DNA from 4 places in the Streptosporangium album genome. Region 1 is predicted to be linked to each of the others. Evidence: riboswitches for the same ligand, from Rfam matches in the RefSeq annotation. Region 1 holds a riboswitch; each other region holds the start of a gene.
The links. Region 1 has a riboswitch for cyclic di-AMP ahead of FHR32_RS27425 (C40 family peptidase). Riboswitches for the same ligand answer to the same signal wherever they lie in the genome.
Positions count from the first base shown of each region.

Region 2: linked by a shared signal. The riboswitch ahead of FHR32_RS06575 (C40 family peptidase) and the one ahead of FHR32_RS27425 (C40 family peptidase) in region 1 are both predicted to bind cyclic di-AMP.
Region 3: linked by a shared signal. The riboswitch ahead of FHR32_RS03570 (coiled-coil domain-containing protein) and the one ahead of FHR32_RS27425 (C40 family peptidase) in region 1 are both predicted to bind cyclic di-AMP.
Region 4: linked by a shared signal. The riboswitch ahead of FHR32_RS45925 (C40 family peptidase) and the one ahead of FHR32_RS27425 (C40 family peptidase) in region 1 are both predicted to bind cyclic di-AMP.

Region 1 covers NZ_JACHJU010000002.1:787,007-791,209, forward strand. The annotation lists gene FHR32_RS27405 (C40 family peptidase) at 1-23, shown strand, start outside; gene FHR32_RS27410 (M48 family metalloprotease) at 94-384, opposite strand; gene FHR32_RS47370 (M48 family metalloprotease) at 438-590, opposite strand; gene FHR32_RS27420 (hypothetical protein) at 548-874, opposite strand; gene FHR32_RS46155 (hypothetical protein) at 871-999, opposite strand; cyclic di-AMP (ydaO/yuaA leader) riboswitch at 1,652-1,810, shown strand; gene FHR32_RS27425 (C40 family peptidase) at 1,917-2,450, shown strand; gene FHR32_RS27430 (hypothetical protein) at 2,528-3,313, shown strand; gene FHR32_RS27435 (M48 family metallopeptidase) at 3,310-4,203, shown strand, end outside.
Region 2 covers NZ_JACHJU010000001.1:1,373,674-1,377,876, forward strand. The annotation lists gene FHR32_RS06565 (branched-chain amino acid aminotransferase) at 1-802, opposite strand, end outside; gene FHR32_RS06570 (3-isopropylmalate dehydrogenase) at 975-2,021, opposite strand; cyclic di-AMP (ydaO/yuaA leader) riboswitch at 2,164-2,395, shown strand; gene FHR32_RS06575 (C40 family peptidase) at 2,398-3,054, shown strand; gene FHR32_RS06580 (sigma-70 family RNA polymerase sigma factor) at 3,266-4,203, shown strand, end outside.
Region 3 covers NZ_JACHJU010000001.1:772,814-777,016, forward strand. The annotation lists gene FHR32_RS03560 (DeoR/GlpR family DNA-binding transcription regulator) at 1-497, shown strand, start outside; gene galT (galactose-1-phosphate uridylyltransferase) at 494-1,573, shown strand; cyclic di-AMP (ydaO/yuaA leader) riboswitch at 1,645-1,780, shown strand; gene FHR32_RS03570 (coiled-coil domain-containing protein) at 1,822-2,757, shown strand; gene FHR32_RS03575 (DinB family protein) at 2,821-3,327, shown strand; gene FHR32_RS03580 (MarR family winged helix-turn-helix transcriptional regulator) at 3,314-3,844, opposite strand; gene FHR32_RS03585 (M50 family metallopeptidase) at 3,902-4,203, opposite strand, start outside.
Region 4 covers NZ_JACHJU010000001.1:2,642,361-2,646,563, forward strand. The annotation lists gene FHR32_RS46655 (RDD family protein) at 1-184, opposite strand, end outside; gene FHR32_RS12485 (amino-acid N-acetyltransferase) at 305-949, opposite strand; cyclic di-AMP (ydaO/yuaA leader) riboswitch at 1,286-1,435, shown strand; gene FHR32_RS45925 (C40 family peptidase) at 1,441-2,487, shown strand; gene FHR32_RS12495 (helix-turn-helix domain-containing protein) at 2,509-2,757, opposite strand; gene FHR32_RS12500 (TetR/AcrR family transcriptional regulator) at 2,927-3,553, shown strand; gene lysX (bifunctional lysylphosphatidylglycerol synthetase/lysine--tRNA ligase LysX) at 3,694-4,203, opposite strand, start outside.

The DNA of each region.
Region 1 (4,203 bases):
TGGTCGGAGCCGTCCGCCCCTGACCTGCGCGTCTGTGGAGGGCCTCCTGTTCCGGGAGGCCGAGGCTCCTCTGCAGACCCCCGCGGTTCCCCGTCAGACGCGCCAGACGGTGATGCAGAGCAGGGGCGCCACCAGTACGGCAAGGGGCCCGCTGAGCAGGATGCCGGCTGTCGAATAGGCGGCGGCAGGTGCCCAGTCCGACCGCTTGTCCCGCTGGTCGAGAAGGCGTTCCACCCGGTGGACGACCGCCTTGTCCGCCAGGGCCGGCGTCCCGCCTCCGCCGGGCCGGCCGCGGGGGTGGCCCATCCGCACCAGGGCGCGAGCCAGCGACAGCTCGCCGTGGGCGCGGCGGGCCTGGTCGTCTGCCGGCATCTCCAGCAACACCGGGACGACCTCGCGGGCCGTCCGAGCTGCGCTCAGCCAGGGAAACGCCTGGCTCAGCGCGATGAACGGCAGCAGGATGAGGTCATGGCGGCCTCGTGCGTGCGCTCGTGCCTGATCACGGCCTGCAGTTCTCGCGGGCTCAGTAGGTCCAGCGTCCCCTGGCTCAGCACGATGCGGGCATGTCGTCCTGGGACGCAGTACGCCACGGGCTCTTCACTCGGCAGGACGTAGGCGTCGTGGAGGAAGGAGTGATCTGCCAGACCAGCGTGTGCATGCCGTGCGGGAAGAGCACGGCCAGCGGCGCGGCTGCGGCCACCAGGCCCACTCCGACCGCTCCCAGCCCGCCGGACAGGCCGATGGCCTGCCAGAGGACGAGCGCGGCACGGGGACACCGATGAGTCCACGGTGCGGCGGCCAAGTGTTCGGCCACCCGTCCGCCGAGCACGACGGGCGTCAGCGAGATCCCCGCGGAGATCAACCAGAGGATCACGGAGCAACTCCGTCTCGCCCCTCGAGCGCGTCCCGAAGGGCCGCGGCCACCTCGGGCGACACCGTGCCGACGAAACGGTTCACCGCCGCTTCGAGATCGCCGGCTTCGTCGAGGGCGGCACGCATGGTCTCGGCGACGAATCTTCTGGTACGTCACCCTGCACAACCTCGCCCGGCGCCACCTGCCCGTCCCCGCCGGTGTGCGCCGCGCGATCGGGGCGGTCATCGGCTACCACGCGGTCGCCCTCACCATCTGGTCCCTTGGCGTCATCACCCTGATCGGCATCCGGTTCTGGTCGTACTGGACCACCTTGGTGTGACCATTCCCGTCCGTCATGCTCGATCTTCCGGGAAGCGATGAAGGCCGCAACGCTCGCCGGCCCGTCGCTTCCCTGCCCCCTGGCCGGTGCCGGAGGTTCGGCGGCGACTTCGCGGCGATCTAGACGTATAGGACGGCCGTTCCGCGGGCCGGAGAGAAAGAGATCAAACCTGATGTGACAAATGTTACAGGAGTGGCGTTTTTTGGATCATGATCCGTGGAATGTGACGAGGGTCATATCCGGATGAGGGAACCGCATATCACGCAATGATCACGAGGTGGGGAAGAGCTTTATCGATCTCCGTATTCATGGCATTGCTTTGCCGAAATATGGTGTTCGAGGTAGCTTCTGGCGTCGCGGTGACACGCCATGTCACCGCATTGCGCGCCTGCTCCCCGGAGCAGGCGTTCCGTTAGAAATCCAACCGGCCGTCGCTCCCCCGAGGGGTTGATCCCCGTCGCGGCGGCCTGCCGAATCCGTGCAGCCAGGAGGCGCGGAACCGGGGACCCATGGGCCCTCAGAGGAGGGCCAGGGGTGAATCGGCATATGTCATGCCGTAGGGCGACTTCCCTGCCCGAATCCGTCAGCTAACCCGGTAGGCATCAGTGGAAGTCCCAAGGAGAAATCCTGTCTACCACCCTGCGTAACCCCCGTCTGTCGCGCCTTGCCCGCCTTTCCCTGGGCGGTGCCGTACTCACTCTGACCGCTTCCTCGGGAGCGGTCGTGCTGGGATCCACGACGGCACAGGCGACGGCCGACACCGGGCCCACTCTCCAGGTCAGAAGCACCGACTCTCAGGTTGAGAGGACGGTTCAGGCCCCCGCCGCCGCGGCGCGGAGCAGCGCCAAGAAGGCGAAGGCCAAGAAGACCACGTTGAGCAGAGCCGCACTGCAGAAGGTGAAGGCCGGTAAGGCGGTCTCGGCGGCCAGGAAGCAGATCGGCGATCCGTACCGGTGGGGAGCCTCCGGTCCCGGCGCGTTCGACTGCTCCGGGCTCGTCCAGTACGCGTGGCGCAAGGCCGGTGTGACCCTCCCCAGGATCACGACCAGCCAGTACCGCGCCGTCAGGAAGAAGGTCTCGTGGAGCCGTCTGCGCCCCGGTGACCTGATGTTCTTCTACGGCAAGGGCCACGTGGGCATGTACGTCGGCAAGGGCAAGATGGTGCACTCGCCGAGCAGCGGCAAGACGGTCCGGTCCGTGAGCCTGAAGGGGTACTACAAGTCCTCCTTCGCCGGAGCGGTCCGCCCCGGCGGCTGACCGAGGGAATCCGGCCCCGTCCGTCCTCCCGGGGACGGACGGGGCCGCTCCATGTCCGTCAAGTAGCATCGGCTCATATGTCCGTCCCGAGAGGGCGCCGCGCCGTGCTCACCGGGATGCTGGCGCTGATGAGCGCAGGCCTGGTCACCGGGGCGGAGCCGCCTTCGGGGGAGACGCGCGGCCCGTGGCCCGGCGCCGCCACCGTGGTCCGCGGTGAGGACTCCGTCGTGATCGGCCACCATGTCCCGCCCGCGCGCCTGCGCGACCTGGCCTCCAGAGCCGACCGCGCCCGCCGGGCCGTCGGGCGGATCTGGGGACCGGTCCGGGCCGTGATCCTCTTCCCCGCCACCGACGCGGAGGCGGCGGCGCTCGCGGGCGCCGGAAGCACCCGTGGCCTGGCCGCGATGGCCACCTCCGACCGGGTGATCGTCCTGCCGTCGGGCTACGCGAGGCTCAACGAGACGGGGCGGGACGTGGTGATCGCTCACGAGCTCACGCACCTGGCCACCGGGGCGACCCGGGGCGGCCGGGTGCCGATGTGGCTGTCGGAGGGGTTCGCCGACTACGTGGGATACCGCGACTCCGGGATCGGGGTCCGCGAGGCCGCCGCCGAACTCGCCCAGGAGGTGCGCGCGGGCCTGCTGCCCACCCGGCTGCCCGTGGCCGCCGACTTCGCCCCCGGCGCCCCGAGGCTGGCACAGGCCTACGAGGAGGCGTGGCTCGCCTGCCGCTACATCGCGGAGCGCTTCGGTGAGAAGGCACTGGTGAGGCTCTACGGTAGCGATGTCGGCAGCGCGCTGGGCCTGTCGCAGGCGGAGCTCACCGCCGCGTGGCGTGATCACCTCCGGAGGGAACTGGAATGACGCGAACCATGACGGAGGCGCGCCCGGATATCCGGGCGGCGGGGTGGGCGCTGGCCGCCCTCGGCGTGGTCACGCTGGCGGTCGTGGCGTTCACCACGCCCTGGCGGGTCCTGCCCGCCACAGCCCCGCCTCTCGTCCCGGACCCGGCCCGTGACTTCACCCCCGGCCAGGTCGCCCGCGCCGACACCTTCGACGCCGCGGTCAGCGCGCCCGCCTACCTCTCGCTCGGCCTGACCCTGGTGGTGGCCGGGATCCTGGTGGGCACCCCGCTGGGCGCGTGGCTCGTCGGCCGGCTGAGGGGCCCGTGGTGGCTGAGGGCGTTGCTGGGCGTCCTCGTCATCTCGGTGGCGGTGGCGGTCCTGCGCTGGCCCCTGGGAATGTGGTCGGAGACCCAGCTGCGCGCGTTCGGCCTGTCCACCCAGGACTGGCTGTCCTGGACCGCCGACCGGATCAAGAACATCGGCATCGGGACCGCGCTGACCGCGATCATGGTGCTCGCGGTGGTCGCGCTGGCACGCCGCTACCGGCGCTGGTGGATCCCCGCGGCGATCGGCGCGTTCACGCTGACCGTGGTCGTCTCCTTCGCCTACCCGGTGGTGGTCGAACCGATCTTCAACGACTTCACGCCGATGCCCGCCGGGCAGCTCCGCGACGACCTGCTCACCATGGCCGCCCGCGACGGGGTGCCCGTCGAGGATGTCCTGGTGGCCGACGCCTCCCGGCGGACCACCGCGCTCAACGCCTACGTCTCCGGGTTCGGCGCGACCCGCAGGATCGTGGTCTACGACACGCTGCTCCGGGCGCCCAGGGACGAGGTCGAGCTGGTGGTCGCGCACGAGCTGGGCCACGCCAAGGCCGGTGACGTGCTGTACGGCACGCTCGTCGGCGGC
Region 2 (4,203 bases), on a different contig from region 1:
TGATGCCGGGCAGGAGCGTGCCGGTGAGGGCCGGGGTGAGCAGGCGGTCGCCGTAGACGAAGAACAGGTTCATCCCGCCCATCTCCTCGACGTAGCGGTGCTCGCCCGCGTCGAGCCAGACCACCTGGTCGCAGCCCTGCTCGACGGCCTGGCGCTGGGCCACGAAGGCGGCCGCGTAGTTGCCGCCGCACTTGGCGAAGCCGGTGCCACCGGGCGCGGCCCGGGTGTATTCGGTGGACAGCCAGACCGAGACGGCGTTGCCCCCTCCGAAGTAGGCGGCCGCCGGGGAGGCGATCACCATGTAGCGGTAGTTCCTGGAGGGGTAGTTGACCCCCAGCGCGGGCTGCGTAGCGATCATGAAGGGGCGGAGATAGAGGCTGTGGCCCGGGGTGGTGGGGACCCACTCGCGATCGGTCTGGACGAGGAGCTCCAGCGACTCGACGAACGTCTCCTCAGGCAGCTCCGGCATGGCCATCCGCGCCGCCGACAGGTTGAAGCGGGCGGCGTTGGCGTACGGCCGGAAGGACGCGATCGCGCCGCTCTCCTGGCGGTAGGCCTTCAGACCCTCGAAGAACTCCTGGGCGTAGTGGAAGACCGCGGTCGCCGGGTCCAGGGTCAGCGGGCCGTACGGCATGAGCCGTGCGTCGCGCCAGCCCTCACCTTCGGTGTAGTCGATCGAGATCATGTGATCGGTGAAGGTCTGCCCGAATCCGGGGCTCGCCAATACCTGCTCGCGCTCGGCTGCGGTGCGCGCGTGGTCGGAGAGCTGCACGTCGAAGCTGAGCTTCTGAGCGGTGGTCATGACGGAGATCCTTCTCTTTGTGGCGGTCTGCCCTTGGGTCCATTCTGCAATGGACCGGGTAACGGGAAACTACTGCATTGATGTCGCATACCGGCAGTGCCGGGACAGACGAAGACGCGCCTGGCGGCTCGTGAGCCGCCAGGCGCGTCTGAGGTGAAAGAAGGCGGCTCTCTCAGCCGGCTACTCGGGCGGTGATGTCGTCGCCGATCTCGTGGGTGGTCCGCCCGGCCCAGCCGGCCAGCCGCTCGACCAGGTCCTCGGCCACCGCCTGCTCGACCCGGGCGGCCTCGCCGGACAGACCGAGGTGGTCCAGGAGCATGGCGACGGACAGGATGGTCGCGGTCGGGTCGGCCTTGCCCTGGCCCGCGATGTCGGGGGCGCTGCCGTGGACGGGCTCGAACATGCTCGGCGCGGTGCGGTCGGGGTTGACGTTGCCGCTGGCCGCCAGGCCGATGCCCCCGGCGATGGCGGCGCCGATGTCGGTGAGGATGTCGCCGAACAGGTTGTCGGTGACGATCACGTCGAACCGCTCCGGCTGGCTGACGAAGAACATCGAGGCCGCGTCGACGTGGCAGTAGTCGGTCTCGACGTCGGGATACTCCAGGCTGACCCGGTCGAATGTGCGGGCCCAGAGGTCACCGGCGTAGGCGAGCACGTTGGTCTTGTGGACCAGCGTCAGCTTCCTGCGCGTCCTGCCGAGCGCCTTGTCGAAGGCGTAGCGGACGACCCGCTCGACGCCGAACGCGGTGTTCACCGACTCCTGGGTGGCGATCTCGTGCGGCGTGCCCCGGCGCAGCACGCCGCCGGCCCCGGCATACGGTCCCTCGGTGCCCTCGCGGACGACGATCATGTCGACGTCCTCGGGGCGGGCCTTGCCCAGCGGGGACTCGACCCCGGGGAAGAGCTTGACCGGGCGGAGATTGACGTAGTGGTCGAGCTCGAAGCGGATCTTGAGCAGCAGGTCGCGCTCCAGGATGCCGGGGGGCACGCTGGGGTCGCCGATCGCGCCGAGCAGGATCGCGTCGTATCCCCGCAGCTCGTCCAGGACCGTCTCGGAAAGGATCTCACCGGTCTTGTGGTAGCGCTTGGCGCCAAGATCGTAAGTGGTGGTCTCCACCTTCGCGCCGACCGCTTCGAGGACCTTCAGACCCTCGGTGACGACCTCGACTCCGATCCCGTCTCCGGGGATGACTGCCAGGCGAATGTTACGCGCGTCCATGCAGGCACCTTACCGGCCCGTCTCGGTAATCGAACACTGATCTCACCCATCGGACGTTTCGCACCCCTGGACACCCCTGATCGTTTTGTCCAGTTTTGTGCAGTCTTGACCCTTTCGTGAAGTTTCGTTATGGTCCTCTGCATTCGAACCGATGCCTAATCCGTGCAGGCCGTTCCCCCTTTTCGGCCTGAGCGGAGCCGGGGAACCACTTCCGGGATCCACGGCCGTCCAGGACGTTTCGCTCCGTCAGTCGGAGCCATGTCCCGGGCCGCCTGCACGGGATCCCTTGGGGCGAATCAGCGCTTCTCGCGCCGTAGGGCGGCCTCCACGCCCGAGCCCGACAGCTAACCCGGCCGGCCTTATGGAAGGAACCATCTTGTCCGGCAAGATCTATCCCCGCGTCCTGCCCCTGCTCGTCGCCGGCGCCGCCGTGCTCGCGACCCCCTCCCTCGCCCTGGCGGACACCCCCACCCCCTCTCCCACCCCCACTCCCCCCGCCGCCGAAGCCCCGGCTCCCACCTCCCCCACGCCCGCCGCCGAGGTCCCGACGCTCACCGGCCCCAAGCTGAAGGCGGCCCTCGCCGCCAAGGCTCCGGTACCCGCCTGGAAGAAGGCCGTGAAGTGGGCCATGTCCAAGCGCGGCACGCCGTACGTCTGGGGCGGCACCGGCAACGGCGGCTTCGACTGCTCCGGCCTGATGCTCCGCGCCTACGGTGCCGCCGGGATCAAGCTGCCCCGCGTGACCTACGACCAGTACGCGGAGTTCCACAAGAAGGTCGCCTGGAAGGACCTCAGGCCCGGTGACCTGATCTTCTTCCACGGCCTCGGCCATGTCGGCATGATCAGCAGGCCCGGCTACATGGTCCACGCCCCGCAGACCGGGGACGTGGTCAAGGAGGAGAAGCTCACCTCCTGGCGCCGCAGCAGCTTCGCCGGCGCCGTCCGCCCCGACCGCAAGGGTGTCAAGCTCTCCATCGAGCAGGCCAAGCTCGCCGCCGCCCCCGCTCCCACGATGCTCCAGGCCACCTCCTGAGCAGCTGAGGTGCCGCGGGCCGGCCCGGCCCGCGGCACCTGCCCCGGCCCTGGCGCCGGCGCCAGGGTGTCCTGGCGTCTCATCCCCCTCTCGTCGGGCCCTTCTCCCCGGGACGCGCTGTCGGCCGGTCGCGATAGCTTTTCCGCCTGTCCACGGTCGCGACGGCCGCCGGCCACGGCGGGCGGACCGGCACACGAGGGGAAGGGTGATCATGGTCAGTGCGGAGACCCCACCGATCAGGGGCGAGGAGGACTCGCTCGCGGCCACGGCGCGGACGGCCGATGAGTCGTCGTTCACCGAACTCGTCGAACACCACCGGCATGAGCTGCGGGTGCACTGCTACCGGATGCTCGGCTCGTTCGAGGAGTCGGAGGATCTGGTGCAGGAGACGTTCCTGCGCGCGTGGCGCGGACGGGAGGGCTTTCAGGGCCGATCCACGTTCCGCGCGTGGCTGTACCGGATCGCGACGAACGCCTGTCTCGACTTCCTCGACCGCTTCCCCCGCCACCCGCGACCGCGCCAGGAGCCGATGATGGCCGATCCGGCCATGGCCGTGCCCCCGGCCGAGGTCTCGTGGCTGCAGCCCTACCCCGACCGGCTGCTGGATCCGATCACCCCGGACGACGCAGGACCGGCCACCGCGCTGATCGCCAAGGAGACGATCGAGCTGGCGTTCCTGGCCGCCATCCAGCATCTGCCGCCCAGGCAGCGGGCGGTGCTGATCCTGCGCGACGTGCTCGGCTGGTCGGCACCGGAGACCGCGGCGCTGCTGGAGGTGAGCGTCGCCTCGGTCAAGAGCACGCTGCAGCGGGCCCGGCCGGTGATGAGGGAGCACCTGCCCCCGCGCCGGCTGGAGTGGGCGCCGTCGGCCGACCCCAGCGGTGCCGAACGCGCGCTGCTTCAGCGCTACATCGACGCCGTCGAGCAGGCCGATCCCTCCATCCTGGCCGCGCTGCTCCGCGAGGACGCCTGGCAGACGATGCCGCCGGCGCCGATCTGGCTGGCAGGGCGCGAGGCGATCGTCGCGGCCTGGACACCCGCCATGATCGGTCCAGAGGCATGGGGCGACTGGCGGCTCCTGCCCACTTGGGCGAACCGGCAGCCTGCGGCCGCGGCCTACCTCCGGCGGCCGGGAGAGCCCGCCTACCT
Region 3 (4,203 bases), on a different contig from region 1:
GGACGACCACCTGGACGCTCGCCCACTTCCTGGTCGACGTGCCCGATCTGACCGTGATCACCAACTCGATCTGGATCGCCGACGTCTTCCACCGCTCGCCCCGCGCCGACCGCACCGTCGTGCTGACCGGCGGTGTCCGCACGCCCTCCGACGCGCTGGTCGGCCCGGTCGCCGTGGCGGCGATCCGCAGGCTCCACGTGGACACCCTGTTCCTCGGCGTGCACGGGATGAGCGCCCGTGCCGGGTTCACCACCCCCAACCTGCTGGAGGCGGAGACCGACCACGAACTGGTCGCCTCCGCGCACCGCCTGGTGGTGCTCACCGACCACACCAAGTGGGGGACGATCGGGATCAGCACGATCGCCGAGCTGGCCCAGGCCCACGTGGTGATCACCGACTCCGGCCTGCCGGACGAGGCCCGTGACGAGCTCGCCGCCCAGGTGGGAGAGCTGATCATTACCCAGCCGCAGCCGGAGAGCGAGGCCATCACCCGATGAAGCGCACGATCACCCACCTGGCGGACGGCCGGGAGCTGTTCTACTTCGACCGCGACGACGCCGCCGACCGCGGTGCGATCGACGGACGCGACCTGCCGTCCCGTCCTCCGGCCTCCGAGCTGCGCTACGACCCGCTCACCGAGGAGTGGATCGCGGTGGCCGGTCACCGCCAGGGCCGCACCTTCCTCCCGCCGGCGAGCGAGTGCCCACTCTGCCCGTCAACTCCCGGCCACCCGACCGAGATCCCCTCGGGGGCCTACGAGGTGGCGGTCTTCGAGAACCGCTTCCCCTCCTTCTCCTCCCAGACGGGCGACTACAGCCAGGTCGGAGGGTTGAGCGAGGTCCGCCCGGGGGTCGGCCGGTGCGAGGTGGTCTGCTTCACCTCCGACCACGACTCGTCCTTCTCCCGCCTCTCCGCCGACCAGGTCGACCTGGTCATGGAGGCCTGGATCGACCGGACGGCGGAGCTGTCCGCGACCCCCGGCGTGGAGCAGGTGTTCTGCTTCGAGAACCGGGGAGCGGAGATCGGCATCACCCTGACCCACCCCCATGGCCAGATCTACGCCTACCCCTACGTGACTCCGCGCACCCGGCTCTCCCTCGGCGCGGCCGAGCGACACCGGGAGCGGACGGGCGGCAACCTGTTCGCCGACGTACTCGCCGCCGAGCGCGAGGCGGAGGTCCGGGTGGTGGCGTCGAACGAGCACTGGACGGCCTTCGTCCCCGCCGCGGCACGCTGGCCCGTGGAGGTTCACCTCTACCCCCACCGGCAGATCCCGGACCTGTGCGCGCTGGAGGCCGCCGAGCGGGCGGCGTTCGGCCCGCTCTACACGGACGTGCTCCGCCGGCTGGACGGACTGTTCGGTGTGGCCATGCCGTACGTCGCGGCCTGGCAGCAGGCGCCGGCGAATGTCGGCCGCGACCTTTCCTACGCGCATCTGGAGCTGTTCAGCATCCGCCGGGCGCCCGACAAGCTGAAGTATCTCGCCGGATCGGAGGCCGCCATGGGGGCCTTCGTGAACGACGTCCTGCCCGAGGAGACGGCACGGCTCCTCAGGTCCGTTGTCACGGAATGATCACTTATTGATCTCAGATTAGGGTCGCATTACCTAGCGTTTACCACTACTATCCTCACCCATCGGAGCTTGTGTCCGATATGCCTAATTCCGGGCGCGTCGCCCGGGAGCCGGGGAACCACCGCACCTGGGGTGAACCACTTCGGTGGAAGGGCCTCCTCCAGCCCGAACCCGTCAGCTAACCCGGCAGGCGCGAGGAGAGGAGAGTCGTGGCGGCTCCATCCCCCACGTTCCGTCGCCATGCGGCTTTGACCGTTTCCCTGATTCTGGCCCTCACGTTCAACCTGGGCACCGCGACCGCGGGCAACGCGGAGCCCCGGCCGGACGAGTCCAAGCTCCGCGCCGAGCTGGTGACACTGAACAAGAAGGTCGACAAACTCATCGAGGCCTACGCGGCCAAACGTGAATCCCTCAAGAAGGCACAAGAGGCCGAGGTGACGGCCAAGGCGGACCTGCGCAGAGCCGAGGAGTCCTACGCCGAAGCCAGCCGGCAGGTCGAATCCATCGCCCAGCTCCGCTACCAGAGCAACACGGGCGACCTGCCCTCACTGCTGTTCTCCGCCGACCTGGGCGGCTCTGTGATCATGGAACAGCTCACCGCTCAGCAGAGCACCTCCCTGCAGGCCTTCGCCCGGAGCCGGGATCTCAGGCAACAGGCGGCGGACAGGGCGGCCCGGCTCACCAAGGAGATCGCCGAGGAGACCCAGGCGGTGGAGGCCCAGCGCAAGGAGGCCGAGAAGGTGATCGGTGACATCGAGGAGAAGCTCGACACGCTCGTCCCCACGGGCTCCGGCCGCCGCGCCGACGGGAGCTGGGCCCCCCAGCTGCCCACGGGCGCCGACAACATCACCGACCGCACCCGGATCATGCGCGGAGCCGTACAGAAACGCTTCTCCCTCCCCTACGAGGTCGGCTGCTACCGTGCCGAGAACGACGGTGGCGAGCACCCGCTCGGGCGGGCCTGCGACTTCATGATGAGCACCGGCGGGTCGATGCCCTCCGCGGCCCATGTCACCCTCGGCGACGAGATCGCCGCCTGGGCCATCGAGAACAGGGCCACCCTCGGTGTCAAATACGTGATCTGGCGCCAGCGCATCAACTCAGGCTCCGGTTGGAGCTCCATGTCTGACCGCGGCGGTGTCACCGCCAATCACTTCGACCACGTCCACATCTCGATGCTCTGAGCCGGGCGCGTCCGATGAAAAAAGATGTGACAGTGGCCACGCGCGCGGTCATGATGGGGCCTCATGGCTGACAATCGCGTTGATCCCCCCTATGTCGCCGACGAACTCCCCATGTTGCGCTCATGGCTGGACTGGCATCGGGAGACCTTGGCCGTCAAGTGCGCCGGGCTGTCGGAGGAGCAGCTCCGGCTGCGCGCGGCCGGGCCGTCGACGCTCTCCTTGCTGGGACTGGTCCGCCATCTGACCGAGGTGGAACGCCACTGGTTCCGTAACATCCTCAACGGCGAGAACAGCCCGGGGATCTACTGGACCGACCAGGAGCCCGACGGCGACTTCGACCTGGTGGACACCGCCTCCGCCGGGGAGGCGTTCGCCCGCTGGCATACCGAGATCGCCCGCGCCCGCGAACTCTCCGCAGGACTGTCCCTTGAGACCGTGGGCAAGCAGCAGCGCAAGGGAGAGGACGTCTCGCTGCGCTGGATCTTCATCCACATGATCGAGGAGTATGCCCGGCACAACGGCCACGCCGACATCATCCGTGAGCAGATCGACGGCGTCACCGGGGAGTAGTGGATTCTCCGGCTCCCTCAACCGCCCCAGCGATCACCTGATCGAGGTCGGCCAGGTCCGCCGGGTGGGCCACGGCCGCTGCGGCGAAGCGGGTGAGCAGCCGGGCGAAGACCTCACGATCGGTCTCGTCCCAGTCGGCGATCAGGCCGTCCAGGTAGATACGCCGGTGGCGGACGACGACCTCCAGCACCCGGTGCCCCCGGCCGCTCAGCACCAGCCGGGCACGCCGGGCGTCCACTTCCGACTCCTCGCGCTCCACGAACCCCGCGCCGATGGCGTCGTTGACCAGCCTGCTGGCCGTGGACGGATCCACGTCCAGCTGCTCGGCGACGGCGCCGACGGTCACCTCGGACAGGTCGAGACTCAGCTTGTGCACGGCGTGGACGACCATCACGTTCGACAGCTGCACCGGCCTCTGCGGGTCCGTCGACCTGCGTGCGCGCAGTGGCCGCGCCCAGATGCGGCGCAACCGGAACAGCGCCACGTCGATCGCCGCTCCCGGCGTCCCGTCCCTCACGGAGCAACTCTACCGGCGCGGGACCCGCCTGCCCCGCGTCCGACGCGGCCCGGCGGATCAGCCGGTGAGACGGATGGGGTTCACCAGGTCGGCGTAGAGGAGCAGGCCGAACAGGATCATCATCGTGAAGGCCAGCGCGTAGGTCAGCGGGAGCACCTTGGCGATGTCCACGTGCGCCGGCTCCGGCCTGCGGGTGACACGGGCGAAGGCTCGCTTGATCCCCTCCCAGAGCCCACCGGCGACGTGGCCGCCGTCAAGCGGCAGCAGAGGGATCAGGTTGAACATGCCGATGGCCAGGTTGAATCCGGCGAGAAGGCTCAGCAGGGCGACGAACTTGTTCTCGGCAGGAGCGGAGGACG
Region 4 (4,203 bases), on a different contig from region 1:
CCGGCTGGGCCTGTCCCGGACCGGTGTGCGGCTGTGACGCCTCCGCTCGGTATCCCACAATCGTTACATCGGGGTCGTGTTCGTCATGGTCTCGGCCCCCACTGTGCTGCCCGTACTCCGGCTGTCCCGACGGTGTGCGATCGCGGTCGGGATCATCCTGGTACGGCGGCTGTCCGATGCTCACCGCGTCACCTCACTTCGACTGCGCATGTGGCATATGTGAGACGCACATGCTTGCTGCAGCACAAGGTATCGACATAGGTATCAACAGTCATCTTTCCGATCAGTAACCGCCACGGCAATGTCAGCGCTGGTCCTCGGTCAGGTGGAGCAGCATCCGGGTGTTTCCCAGGGTGTTCGGCTTGACATGCTCCAGGTCGAGAAACTCCGCGACACCCTCGTCATAGGAGGCGAGAAGCTCGGCGTAGACCTCCGGGGAGACGGGTGTGCCCTGGATCTCCCGGAATCCGTGCCGGGCGAAGAATCCGACCTCGAAGGTGAGGCAGAAGACCCTGCGCAGCCCGAGCTCGCCGGCGGTGCGGATGAGTTCCGAGACGATCCGGTTGCCGATGCCCAGCCCCCGGCAGCCGGGGTCGACGGCGACGGTGCGGATCTCCGCGAGGTCCTCCCAGAGCACGTGGAGCGCCCCGCAGCCCACCACGGCACCCGTCTGCTCGGCGACCCAGAACTCCTGGACGTCCTCGTACAGGGTGACCGTGGCCTTCTCCAGGAGGCGGCGGCCGGCGCCCCCGTAGGTGTCGACGAGCCGCCGGATGACACGCACGTCCCGGGTGCGGGCGCGCCGCACCCGGACCGTGGCCTCGTCGGCCTCGGCCTCCCGGTGGTCCCGCTCGGGGTCTGCACTTCCGCCCCCGGGCCCGGCCTCCTGACCTGCTTTCCCGGTGCCGTGTACGGCCTGCGTAGGGGAGTGCTCCGCAACCTGCTCCATGACCGATCAGCGTACGTCCTCAACTCTCTCGAGTTACGGCTCACCCTTAACTCCCACCTCGCAGACACCAGATGGCCTGCGGTGGCTCAGTGGCCACGCCGGGCCGGCTGCCTCGGCAAGAGTCGGAATCCGCCTTTCACGGGGCTCTGGACCTGCGAAGACTTCCGTCATGAGCACTCAAAAGACGGATAAAACCAGCGTAATGCGCATGTTGATCATGAAGATGTGTGATCTCGCCGTGACGTGCCAGTTGTGAAACCTCTACCGAGTTTGTAGTTCTGGTTGAGCATGAACCTCCAATTGCACTAATGTCCGTGCTCGATGTCAGCAGGGTAAAGAGCTGACCCGCCGAATCCCCGGAACCGGGGAACCGGGGACCCACCCTCCACGTCCCTGGGGTGAATCCGAGGTGCCACCGGCACCTCGGTAGGGCTGCCTCCGGCCCGAACCCGTCAGCTAACCCGGTAGGCGGCCGAGAGAGGAGCCTGTTGGTGAAGCGCACGCGCAACCCTGAGGGAAAGCGCGAGGGTAGACATGCCCGCCGGGAACACGTCTCACGTGGACTCACCTGCCGGATGGCGGTCATCGGGCTGGCCTTCGCCTCCCTGACCCTCGGCACCCCTCTGGTCGCGGCCACCGCCGACCCGCAGCCCAACCTGAAGGAACTCGCCAAGCAGGCCGAGAAGCTGCACACCGAGATCGAGACGCTGAGCGAGCAGTACAACGGCGGGCGCGTCAAGCTCAAGCAGGCCCAGCGCGCCGCGGAGACGGCCAAGAAGACCCTCGCCGGCAGCGAGTCCGAGCTCGCCTCCCGCCGCACCAAGGCCACCCTCCTGGCGCAGCGCTCCTACATGTCGGGCGGGCTGGGCTCGGCTCTCGCCTTCACCCAGTCGAACGATCCCGACGCCTTCCTCGACCGGGCCACCACGAGCTACGCCCTCCAGCAGCAACAGAGCGAGGAGGTCGCCCAGGTCGCCCAGGCGATCAAGAACGCTGAGCGGGCCCAGGCCAGCGCCAAGGCCCGGACCGCCGAGGTGAAGGGACTCCTCGAGGAGATCGGCACCAAGCGCACCAAGATCGAACGTCTGGTCGCCAAGGTCGAGAGCAACCTGTTCAGCGAGGTGCGCAGCCGGGCCAAGACCACCATAGGCAGCAGGGTGCGGATCAGCGTGCCGATCGTCGGCAGCGGCAAGGCCGCCGAGGCCGCCCGCTGGGCGCTCACCCAGCAGCTCAAGCCGTACGTCTGGGGCGCCGAGGGGCCCGGCTCCTTCGACTGCTCCGGCCTGGTCATGTGGGCCTACCAGAAGGTCGGCATCAGCCTGCCTCACTACACCGGTGACCAGTGGACCGCGGGCACCCACGTGTCCAGAGACCAGCTGCGCCCCGGCGATCTGGTCTTCTTCTACAGCGACCTGCACCACGTCGGGATCTACATCGGCGCGGGCATGATGGTCCACGCCCCGCAGACCGGTGACGTCATCCACATCGCCTCGATCGACAACCGCCCCTTCGCCGGCGGCGTGCGGATCGCGGACTGAGGCGGGCGACCGGGACAGGACCTAGATCAGTCGGCGGCGAGCGGCCCAGGCCACGGCCTCGATCGCCGTGGCCACGCCGATGCGGTCGCAGATCCCGCGGAGCCTGCGCCGGACGGTCCGGCCACTGATGTCGAGACGACGCCCCACCCGGTCCACGGTGACGCCCTTGGCAAGTTCTGCCAGGAGCACGAGATCTTCGTCACTGAGACCGATCTCGCCCGCGCCCAGGAGTCTGTCGTCGCGACGGGAATCCACTTCCGGATATGCCATCTAGAGTCGCTCCCCCCGCTCTGAAACTCAGGCGTGAGTATGTTGGAATCAATGCCGCCCGTCAGGAACGGTAAACGCCTTGTTCAAAGGTCGTCAAGTTCTCTTCTCCATAGAGGTGGCGGACGCTATTGACATAGCGGCCGCTACGTGAAGTACTCATGATATGTCGGTGCCTTTGCGGTTAAGCCGGAGCGAAGCCAAGGCACGCACCCGCAAGCGTCTGTTGTCCGCAGCGGCCGAAGTCTTCGCAGAACAAGGTTTCGCCGGCGCCTCCGTCGACGAGATCGCCTTCAGGGCCGGCCACACGGTCGGTGCCCTCTACTCCCATTTCGCCGGAAAGAACGAGCTCTTCCTCACGCTCTTTGACGAGCGGGTCTCCCACCCCCTTGACCACGTCGGGGAAATCGCCTCCCAATGGGAGGGAGACGAGACCACCTTTGCGGCATTTGGGGCATATCTGGCTGGAGTGGCTGATCATCACACGGTACGGAGCACGCTGGAAATGGAGTTTCTGCGCTATGCGCTGACCCGGCCGGAATTACTCGACCGTCTGGCCGCCCGCTGGTGGGCTCCCCGTGCGGCGGTCGCCCGCCTGGTGGCCCCGCACTGCGGGGGACACGATCCCGCCCTCGTGGCGACCGCGATCATCGGACTCTTCGAGGGGCTCGTCATGCAGCGCCGCGTCGACCGCGCCGCAGTGCCGCCCCAGCTGTTCACCGAGTCACTGCGCTGGCTGATGGCAGGGCTCGCCCGCACTCCCGTGAGACCGGCGGACCCGTTGCCGGAACCGCGCTGAGTCCGGACGGGGTTCCCGATGCCGACTTACCCCGGCTGGGCCCGCAGGCCGTACGGGCCCAGCCGGGCGCAGGCCCTCGCGACGGCGCCGGGTCTGGCCCCGGCACCGCCCGCATGGGGAACGGTCACGCCCCGCCCGGCTCAGCCTGCTGGCTTGACCAGGGGGAACAGGATCGTTTCGCGGATGTTTCTGCCGGTGAAGGCCATGACGAGACGGTCCACACCGAGCCCCATGCCACCGGTGGGCGGCATGGCATATTCCAGGGCGGTGAGGAAGTCCTCGTCAAGCTGCATGGCCTCGGGGTCGCCCCCGGCGGCGAGCAGGGACTGCTCGGTGAGGCGGCGGCGCTGCTCGACCGGGTCGACCAGCTCCGAGTAGGCGGTGCCGAGTTCGGTGCCGAACCCGATCAGGTCCCACTTCTCGGTGAGGAGCGGATTGTCGCGGTGCTGGCGGGTCAGCGGGGAGGTCTCCAGCGGGTAGTCCATGACGAACGTGGGCTGGATGAGGGTGTGCTCGACGAGTTCCTCGAAGATCTCCTGAACGAGCTTGCCCTGGCCCCACTTCGGGTCCCAGTGGATGTCGTGCGTGTCCGCGTGCTTGCGGACCTGCTCCAGCGGCGTCTCGGTGGTGATCTCCTGCCCCAGGGCCTC